Regions from separate parts of the Streptomyces sp. Pv4-95 genome, predicted to be linked through region 1. Evidence: riboswitches for the same ligand, from Rfam matches in the RefSeq annotation. Region 1 holds a riboswitch; each other region holds the start of a gene.
What was found. Region 1 has a riboswitch for thiamine pyrophosphate ahead of thiO (glycine oxidase ThiO). Riboswitches for the same ligand answer to the same signal wherever they lie in the genome.
Positions count from the first base shown of each region.

Region 2: another riboswitch for thiamine pyrophosphate. It lies ahead of thiC (phosphomethylpyrimidine synthase ThiC); the one in region 1 lies ahead of thiO (glycine oxidase ThiO).
Region 3: another riboswitch for thiamine pyrophosphate. It lies ahead of QOM21_RS00420 (purine-cytosine permease family protein); the one in region 1 lies ahead of thiO (glycine oxidase ThiO).

Region 1 covers NZ_CP127172.1:6,117,906-6,121,156, forward strand. Annotated here, with positions in the region: gene thiS (sulfur carrier protein ThiS) at 1-127, opposite strand, end outside; gene thiO (glycine oxidase ThiO) at 124-1,350, opposite strand; TPP riboswitch at 1,348-1,460, opposite strand; gene QOM21_RS26785 (NAD(P)/FAD-dependent oxidoreductase) at 1,617-2,858, shown strand; gene QOM21_RS26790 (Rv2175c family DNA-binding protein) at 3,015-3,251, shown strand, end outside.
Region 2 covers NZ_CP127172.1:4,097,691-4,100,941, reverse strand. Annotated here, with positions in the region: gene QOM21_RS17970 (SsgA family sporulation/cell division regulator) at 1-296, shown strand, start outside; gene QOM21_RS17965 (YibE/F family protein) at 353-1,738, opposite strand; TPP riboswitch at 1,808-1,965, shown strand; gene thiC (phosphomethylpyrimidine synthase ThiC) at 1,960-3,251, shown strand, end outside.
Region 3 covers NZ_CP127172.1:91,360-94,610, forward strand. Annotated here, with positions in the region: partial or broken gene QOM21_RS00415 (LUD domain-containing protein) at 1-69, opposite strand, end outside; gene QOM21_RS00420 (purine-cytosine permease family protein) at 281-1,681, opposite strand; TPP riboswitch at 1,672-1,766, opposite strand; gene QOM21_RS00425 (Tn3 family transposase) at 1,944-2,282, opposite strand; gene QOM21_RS00430 (DUF418 domain-containing protein) at 2,388-3,251, opposite strand, start outside.

The DNA.
Region 1 (3,251 bases):
CGTTGACCGCGGCGGCGACACCCGCCGGCGCCTTGGACAGGGTCGCGACGAGCCGGTCCAGGGTGAGGCCGGCGGGGACGTCGCGGGACTCGCCGTTGACGGACACGGATACGGTCGGGGCGCTCATACGGGCTGCTCCTGTGGGGCGCGGGCGCTTTCCGGCCGCGCACCGGCGGTGGCGGAGAAGCGCGCGGGGGAGAAGGGGCGGGCCTCTTCCGGGAGGTTTCCGGTGGCCAGTACCTCGGCCATCGCGTCGCCGGTGACCGGGGTCAGCAGCACCCCGTTGCGGAAGTGGCCGGTGGCCAGGTGGAGGCCGGGCAGCGCGGTCGGGCCCAGCATCGGGGCATTGTCCGGCGAGGTGGGACGCAGGCCCGCGCAGGTCTCGACGAGCGGCAGCTCGGTGATGCCGGGGACCAGCTCGTGCGCGTCCCGCAGCAGCTCGTAGACCCCGCCGGCGGTGACGGTGGTGTCCCAGCCCAGCTCCTCGCTGGTGGCGCCGACGACCAGTTCCCCGTCTTCCCGGGGCACCAGATACAGCGGGCCGCCGCGGACGACCGCCCGTACGGTGCGCGACAGCAGGGGCGAGCCCCCGCGTGGCGGCTCCGGCATGCGCAGCCGCAGCACCTGGCCCTTGACCGGGCGCACCGGCGGCAGCACCTCCTCGGGGACACCGGCAAGCCGCCCGCTGTGACTGCCCCCGGCCAGCACGACCTGGCCGGCCGACAGGCGGGTGCCGTCGGCGAGCCCGGCGCCTGCCGCCCGGCCGCCCTGGACCGTCAGCCGCTCCGCCCAGCTGCGGTGGAAGGCCACCCCGGCGCGTTCGCAGGCGATCAGCAGGGCGCTCGCCAGCCGGCGCGGGTCCACCTGGTGGTCGCCGTCCACCCGCAGACCGCCGCGTACGCCGGGCGCGAGCATCGGCTCAAGACGGCGGCACTCGCGCCCCGTCAGCCACTGCGAATCCAGCCCCGACCGGGTCTGCAGCGCGTGCAGCTCGCGGAGGTGGGCGCGGTCGTCGGCGTCCAGGGCGACGGCGAGGGTGCCGCACCTGCGGTAGCCGATCCGCTGCCCGCTGGACTCCTCCAGCTCGGCCGCGAAACGCGGATAGCGCTCCGCGGAGGCGACGTTGAGCCCGAGCAGGGTCTGCTCGCCGTAATGCAGCTCGGTGACGGCGGCGAGCATGCCCGCGGCGACGCGGGCGGCCCCACCGCCGGGCGCGGGGTCGGCCACGGCGGCGCGCAGCCCGCGGCCGGCCGCCCGCCAGGCGGTGACCAGTCCGATGATGCCGCCCCCGATGACGAGGACATCGGGGTGCGTGTCCGCAGGAGCCGATGGTGTGGCAGGTGGATGCATGGGCGTCCAGCCCCTCCCTTCGCCGGCATGACCCGGATCAGGTTCGTACGGTCGGAGGCCGGCCAGCCTCCCTCTCAGCCCGGTGCGTCCGGGCTCCCGCGAGTGCGTGTACCCGTCACCCTAATACGCGCCCGCGACACGTCGTAAGGGAGCGCCCCCGGGCCTTCGGCGGGCCGGCCTACCCGCGAGCGCCCCGGTGACGCTGTGTCAGAGATCTCCTTGCGCGCTGCTGCGAACGGCGCGACCCGCCGTCCTAGAGTGATCGGGTGAGCGAGCAGAGCAAGTCCTCCCAGGCCCCTGACCGCACGCCGCGCGTGGTGATCGTCGGCGCGGGAATCGCGGGTGTGCAGACCGCGGTCGCGCTGCGCGAACAGGGCTGGCGCGGCGCGATCACGCTGCTCGGCGACGAGCCCCACCAGCCGTACGACCGGCCCCCGCTGTCCAAGGCGGTGCTGCTCGGCAAGGCCGACGGCTCCGCCTTCGACGTCGACTTCCCCGCCCTCGGCATCGATCTGCAGCTCAGCAGGCCGGTCACCGGCCTGGCGCCGGACGCCCATGTCGTCGAGACGGCCGACGGGCCGGTGCCGTACGACTACGCCGTGATCGCCACCGGCGCCGATCCGATCCACCTGCCGGGCGGTGAGTCGCAGCCGGGCGTCCATCTGCTGCGCACCCTCGACGACGCGGAGCGGCTGCGGCCGGTGCTGGCCGCCGGGAAGCGCATCGTCGTCGTGGGGGCCGGCTGGATCGGTGCCGAGTTCGCGACCGCCGCCCGCGAGTCCGGCTGCCCGGTCACCGTCGTCGAGGCGTCCGACCGCCCGCTGGCCGGTGCGCTGCCCGCCGAGGTCGCAGGCCACATGACCAGCTGGTACACCGAGGCGGGGGCCGAGCTGCGCACCGGCGTACCGGTCGATTCCGTTCGGCCGGGCGCGGTCGAGCTGGCGGACGGCACGACGCTGCCCGCCGACGCGGTGGTGGTCGGCATCGGTGCCAGGCCGGCGACCGGCTGGCTGGGCGGTTCGGGAATCGAGCTGGCCCCGCAGGACGGCTCCGTGGTGGCCGACAAGTGGCTGCACACCTCCGCCCCCGATGTGTTCGCGGTCGGCGACTGCGCCTCCTTCCCGTCCGCCCGCTACGGCCGCCGGCTGCTGATCCACCACTGGGACAACGCCCTCCAGGGCCCGCGCACGGTCGCCGAGAACATCGCCCGCGGCGCCGCGCCCGGCATGGTCTACGACCCGGTCCCGTACTTCTGGTCCGAGCAGTTCGGCCGGTTCGTGCAGTACGCGGGCCACCACCCGGCGGCCGACACGCTGGTCTGGCGCGGCGATCCGGCCGGCGCCGCATGGACGGTGCTGTGGCTGCGCGAGGGCGCCCTGGTGGCGCTGCTGGCCGTGGGGCGCCCCCGGGACCTCGCGCAGGGGCGCAAGCTCATCGAGCGCGGCACGAGGCTGGATCCCGACCGTGCGGCACTGGCCTCCGTACCGCTGAAATCGGCGGCCCGGTAGCGGGCGGATCGGGGCGCTCACCGGGCGCCGCGCCGCCGGAGGAGGGCCGGGCCACCAGGCGGGGCGGCCCGCGCGGCTCACCCAGCGGTGTGCCCGCGGGGCCCTTACGGCGATGCCCGGCTACCGGCTGTCAGTGCGAGGTGGCACGCTTGTCCTGTGACCGAGATTGACGCAAACATCGATGGACTCGTCCCCGCCTGGCTCACCCTCCCCGACATCGCCGAAGAGTTCGACCTCGAGGTGACGCGCGTCCGGCAGCTGGTCAAGGAGGGCCAGCTGATCGCGGTGCGCCGCGGCGAGAACAGGGCACTGCACGTGCCGGCCGACTTCATCAAGGACGGCAAGATCGTCAAGGGCCTGGTCGGGACCCTGACCCTCCTGCGCGACGACGGC
Region 2 (3,251 bases), 2.0 Mb from region 1:
TCCCCGGTGATGTGCCCGTGACCTGGGCTTTCAGCCGCGAACTGCTTCTGGACGGGCTGAGCCGGCCGTCCGGTGAGGGCGATGTGCGCATCGAACCGTCCTCCGCGGAGCACCTCAGCGACATCTTCATCAGCCTCCAAGTCGGTGCGGAGAAGGCCCTGTTCCGGGTCAGCGCGCCCCCGCTGGTCGCCTTCCTGGACCGGACGGACCGGTTGGTGCCGCTCGGCAAGGAAGAGGTCTTCGACACGCTGGAGGCCGTACTGGACCGGATCCTCACGGAGGCGCCGGCCGGCTGATGCCCCGAAGGGCCGGCCCAGTCGGTCATGCCCCGCCGACCCGGCCGTGCCGGTCCTCACTGCTTTCGGCGCCTGCCCCGCGACCCGCGCCGTCCGGACCGCCCCCGCGCGGCGCTTCGCTGTGCCCCGAAGCCGTCGGCAGCGCCCGGTGAGGAGGCGCCGGTGTCCGGTGCGGTGCCGGGCGCCGCCGTGCTCTGCCCCTTGCGGTCCGCGGAGACGACCATCGCCGCGAGCAGCGTCGTCAGCGGCACCGAGGCGACGAGCCCGATGCTGCCCACCAGCGTGCGCACGATCTCCTCCGCGACCACCTCGCTCGTGGCGACGGTCCCCACATCGCTCTGTGCGATCGAGAACAGCAAAAACAGCGGCAGTGCGGCGCCCGCGTAGGCCAGCACCAGCGTGTTGACGACGGACGCGATGTGATCCCGTCCGATGCGCATCGCCGCGCTGTAGAGCGTGCGCCAACTCGCCGACGGATTGGCCTCCTTCAGCTCCCAGACCGCGGCGGTCTGGGTCACCGTCACATCGTCGAGCACACCCAGCGAGCCGATGATGATCCCCGCCAGCAGCAGGCCCCGGATCTCGATGTCCGGGTACAGGCCGTGCACCAGCCCGGTGGTGTCGTCGGTGTTACCGGTCAGCAGCGCCCAGCCGACGAACACCGACCCGAGCAGGCCGATCAGCAGCAGTGAGGCGAGCGTCCCGAGTACGGCGACCGACGTTCTGGCGGTCAGCCCGTGGCACAGATAGAGCGCGATCAGCATGATCGCGCTGCCCCCGACCACCGCCACGACCAGCGGATTGGAGCCCTGCAGGATGGCCGGGAGGATGAACAGCGTCAGCACGCCGAAGCTCGCCAGCAGCGCCACCAGCGCGAGAACCCCGCGCAGTCGTCCTACGGCCACGACCGCGAACGCGAAGATCGCGGCGAGCACCCACATCGGGAAGCTCCGGTCGACGTCGCTGACCGAGTACTGCAGATCCTTGGGCGCCTTGGGGGAGTACGCGACCACCACGTCCTGCCCGGTCGTGTAGTGCCGCGAGGCGTCCGGGGTCACCACCGTCTGGAACGTCCGCCCGGCGTTCTCGCCCGTGGTGACCTTGATCGTCACCTGCTCGCAGTCCTTGCCGGTCGTCGACCCCCCGCTCGGTGGCTGCCCCGGCGGCGGCGTGGGCTGCGGCTGCTGCTCGGCATGGACGTCGGCGCAGTTGACCTTGTCCACCTGGAGCACCGTCGCCTGCTCGGTGGGCTGGTCGAAGCCCACACCGGACGGTTTGTGAGAGGGCGCGCCGCCGGGCCAGAGCACGGCCAGACCGACGACCACCGCGACGGCGAACGGGATCAGCACGGCCGCGATGACCTTGCGCAGATGACGGGACACCGGCGCGGCAGGCGCGTGGCCGTGCGCGTGGGAATGCGTATGGGGCTCCTGGCTGCTCACCGCCCGATCATCGCAAGAACCCAGGGGCCCCCTGGCCACCGCGCCGCATCGGCAGCTACCGTGGTGGCACTTTGCAATCGCGGGAGCTCGGAGCACCGGGCTGAGAGGGCGCTGACCTCCGCGGGACGTCCGGCAGACGCCGGAACGCAACCCACGGGAAATCGCTGCGTCGACCGCCGAACCTGTTACCGGGTAATGCCGGCGTAGGGAGTTGGGTCAATATGACTCTGCAGGATGCACGCACGCCCGAAAACGGTGCCGGCGACGGCGTCGAGCCGACGATCGGCTGGCACAAGGGCTATGTCTCCGGTTCGCGGCCCGACCTTCGGGTCCCGGTCCGGAAGGTGCACCTCACCAACGGCAAGGACGTGACGCTCTACGACACGTCAGGTCCGTACACCGATCCCCAGATCGAGACCGACGTCCGCCGCGGTCTCGCGCCGCTGCGGGAGAACTGGATCGTCTCGCGGGGCGACACCGAGGAGTACGCGGGCCGGCCGCTGCGGCCGGAGGACGACGGCCTCAAGCACACCTCGCCGCGCGGCGGCCTCAAGAACCTCGATGCGGTCTTCCCGGGCCGCCCCCGTCTGCCGCGCCGCGGCCGGGACGGCGCCGCCGTCACCCAGCTCGCGTACGCGCAGCGCGGGGAGGTCACCGCGGAGATGGAGTACGTCGCCATCCGCGAGAACGTCACGCCCGAGTTCGTGCGCGACGAGATCGCGGCGGGACGCGCGGTGCTGCCGGCCAACATCAACCACCCGGAGATCGAGCCGATGATCATCGGCAAGAACTTCCTGGTGAAGGTGAACGCCAACATCGGCAACTCCGCGGTCACCTCCTCGATCGAGGAGGAGGTGGACAAGATGACCTGGGCGACCCAGTGGGGCGCCGACACGGTCATGGACCTCTCCACCGGCCGCAACATCCACACCACGCGCGAGTGGGTGCTGCGCAACTCCCCCGTCCCCATCGGCACCGTCCCCCTCTACCAGGCACTGGAGAAGGTCGACGGCAAGGCCGAGGAGCTGACCTGGGAGATCTACAAGGACACCGTCATCGAGCAGGCCGAACAGGGCGTCGACTACATGACGGTGCACGCCGGCGTGCTGCTCCGTTACGTGCCCCTCACGGCCCGCCGCAAGACCGGCATCGTCTCGCGGGGCGGCTCGATCATGGCCGCCTGGTGCCTGGCGCACCACCAGGAGTCCTTCCTCTACACGCACTTCGAGGAACTCTGCGACATCCTCGCCTCCTACGACGTCACCTACTCACTCGGTGACGGCCTGCGCCCCGGCTCCATCGCGGACGCCAACGACGAGGCGCAGTTCGCCGAGCTGCGCACTCTCGGGGAGCTGAACACCATCGCCAAGCGGCACGGTGTCCAGACGATGATCGAGGGCCCGGGACACGTCCCGATGCACAAGATCAAGGAGAACATCGACCTCCAGCAGGAGATCTGCGAAGAGGCGCCGTTCTACACCCTCGGCCCGCTGACCACCGACATCGCGCCCGC
Region 3 (3,251 bases), 6.0 Mb from region 1:
GGCGATCGCGAAGTTGGTGCCGGAGATCGCCACCTCTGCCGCCATGAACTTCTCGCGTAGCGTGCCGCGTCCTCGGCGTCCTCGGCACTGTCGGAGGCGTCCACGCCGCGACCGCCCCCTCCCGTACCCGCGAGCGTGATGATCTCGGATGCGTCGCCCCGGGTCCGCTGTCGGGCGCAGCCACCGCCCCAGCTCCCCCGCCAGTGCGTTCGCGCGGGCAGCGTGCCGACGGGCACCAGGGCGAGCACCCATGGCATGCTCTCGGCGATCGCCGCCCCTGTCAGCGGCGGGAACGAAGCCGCAAGGGCGCGTAGACGATGAGTGCCACGAGGAAGGCCACGTAGTACGACAGGTCGGCGCCGTGCAGTGCGTCCGCGATCGGGCCCACGTACAGGCTGGTGTTCATGAACGGTATGGCGGCGGCGAAGGCGGCGGCGAAGGCGAGCAGGGCGGGGTAGGCCGGCTGTCGCCGCTCGGACTCAGCGGCGATGTCGAGCGCCGCTCCGCCCCGTGCGCGGGCCCGCGCACGCCAGTCGACGATGACGATCGCGACGAAGCCAGGAATCCAGTAGCCGACGAACAGCAGCACGTTCTGGAAGCGCGCGGTGGTGTCCGCCGCGTGCATCCACAGCACGAGGGGGAATCCGAGCGCGGCCGCGAGGGCGGCGGCCGCGGGGCGCGGGATGCGCACCCCGACCGTCTGCAGGGCCAGCGAACCGCTGTAGTCGTTCATCGCGTTACTGCACAGCGCGGCCAGCGCCACGGCGAGCAGCCCGAAGCCACCCAGCGCCCCACCGCCGAGGAGCTCGCTCACCCCGCCGGCCGTCTGGTCGGTCAGCACGGAGGCGCCCCACAGCCCGAGCGTCTGGACGGCCACGAAGGACACCACAAGGCCGAGCAGCGTGTACCAGAACATGCGTGTACGCGAGGTCGAGGCCGGCAGGTAGCGGCTGAAGTCACTGGCGTACGGGGCCCAGGACAGGGCGAGACTCAGCGCGATGGTGCTGGTCAGGGCGAAAGCACCGACACGGTCCGCACCATGGACGGAGCCGTGGGCTGCGGGGTGCACGCCGTCCAGCAGCCGCCAGGCGATCAGCGCGAAGGCCGCGCCGAGCACGAACGTCATGACGATCTGCAGGCGGTGGATCGCCTCGTAGCCGAAGACTCCGAGGACACCTTGGGCGACCAGCATGACCAGGACACCGAGCCAGAAGGGCCAGCCGCACAGCCGGGCCAGCGCGTCCCCGCCGAACAGCCCGATCAGCGCGTCCCACGCGATGGAGGACAGCCACTGCAGGACCCCGGGCAGCGCGACGGCCCGGCCGAACGCCAGCCCAGCCAGAGGCAGTTGACCTGCTCCGGTCCGGCTTCCCCAGGTCCCCAGGTAGGCGGTGGGCACCGCACCGAGGACCGTACCGAGCACGACGGCAGCGAGCGCGGTGGCGAAGTCCAGGCCGAGCGCGACGCCGACCGTGCCGGTGAAGACGCCGGTCATGGTCAGATTGGGGGCGAACCACACGGTGAAAAGGCGCCCGGCCGTGCCGTAGCGGTTACTCTCCGGAATCGGCTCGATGCCGTGCGCCTCGACGGTCAGGTCGCCGGGCGCCGCAGGCATCCGGCCGTCGAAGGCGGCCGGCCTGCCGTCGGCGGTCAGCCCACTGGAAACATGCGTCCACGACATGAAGACATCCCTCCGCCAGTACGAACTGGTTCAGGTTCGACGGGTGTGATCTCAGCCCCCTGGTGGGGCACCCCGTGTCCGGTATGCCAAACACCTTAACGCGCCCTCTGGTGTGCTCATGCAGGCGGGGAGAGGACGGTGAGGGTGCCGGACGGACATCGCGCTCGGCAACCTCTCCCCCGCACACTTCAGGTGCGGACCGTAACTGCCGCTTTCCCGGGCGCGGCCCTCTGGTTCAGCGGGCGTGAGTGACCGGATCGACCTATGCCGCTTGCCGACCCTCCGCCGACCTCCGCCACCCGCCCCTGCCCCTGCCCCGCCCGGAGGCACCTTCACACCGGGCGGTCTTGGTCAAACGTAGCGATCCGGGCACGGTCGGGAGCAGCAGGTCCAGCCCCTTGGTCATGTCGAGACGGTAGGTGCCGTGCGGGTTGATGCCCGACCAGAAGAGCGCGGTCGGTCCGCGCCTGTCCTCGTCGGACAGCTTTTTCGCCCCGGCCCGTTCGGCGAGGACCTGCTGCGACAACAGAGTGTTGACGTGGACCAGCGCGGACTGGAGCAGGTGGAGCCCGACATCCACCTGAGCGTCGTCCGTGTGCATCCCAATGGAACGGCTGAGGGGGAAGTCGTGGGCTCCAAGATCCTTTCAGTGTCCGGCCGCTCGCCTGCGTCCGCTGAGGCTCCCGGCCGAGACTGGCTGCTGGAGTCAGCGCCGTAGCAGTCGCTTCTGCACCGATTCCAGCGGTCCGTGCTCGAACCGCCGCAGCCACAGGCGTGCCCCGATCACCAGCACCAGGCACATCGCCGCCCACAGACCCATCACCCACCACGGGCCGCTGTCCGCCCAACGGGACGCCAGACCCAGGCCGATGCCGTAGCAGCCCAGCATGGCGAGCACGTTCTGCAGTACGTAGCAGGACAGGGCCGTACGGCCGACGGAGGTCAGGGCGGAGGTCAATGGGCCCGGGTGGCGGAGCCGGTCCATCACCATGCCGACGAGGCCGAGGTAGCCGATCGCCAGCACCGGCGCCGCCACGTACCGCTCCAGGAAGAAGAAGTCCGAACCGCCCAGCACGGCAAAGGTGGTGAGGGGTAGGCCGATCCCCAGTCCCCACCCGGCCAGCCGACGTCGAATGCGCCGCCCCGCTGCATCGCTCTGAAAGGCCCCGCCCCTGAAGAGCCGTACGCCGAGCAGGAACAGGAACACCAACAGCCCGAAGGAGAGCACCGGTTCCATGCGCAGCACCATGGCGTGCGACAGCCGGAAGGCGACCTGTTCCGCGTAACCGCCCTTGGCGTACAGCGCCACGGCCTCGGCGTCGGGTCCGCCATCCGTCCCGCCGCCCGATGCGAGCAGCATGGCAGCCGTGAGCAGCGTCATCGCCACCAGGTGGAGTCCGCCCATGACGATCCACGTCACGCGCTGGGCCCGCGCGGAACGCGTGAGCAGCCAGGCCACCAGCAACGCGACCACCGCGTACCCCATCAACACATCCCAGGCAAAGACGAGTACGAAGTGCACGGTCCCCTCGGCGAAGAGGAACAGCGCCCGCCACGTGTACCGGCCCGG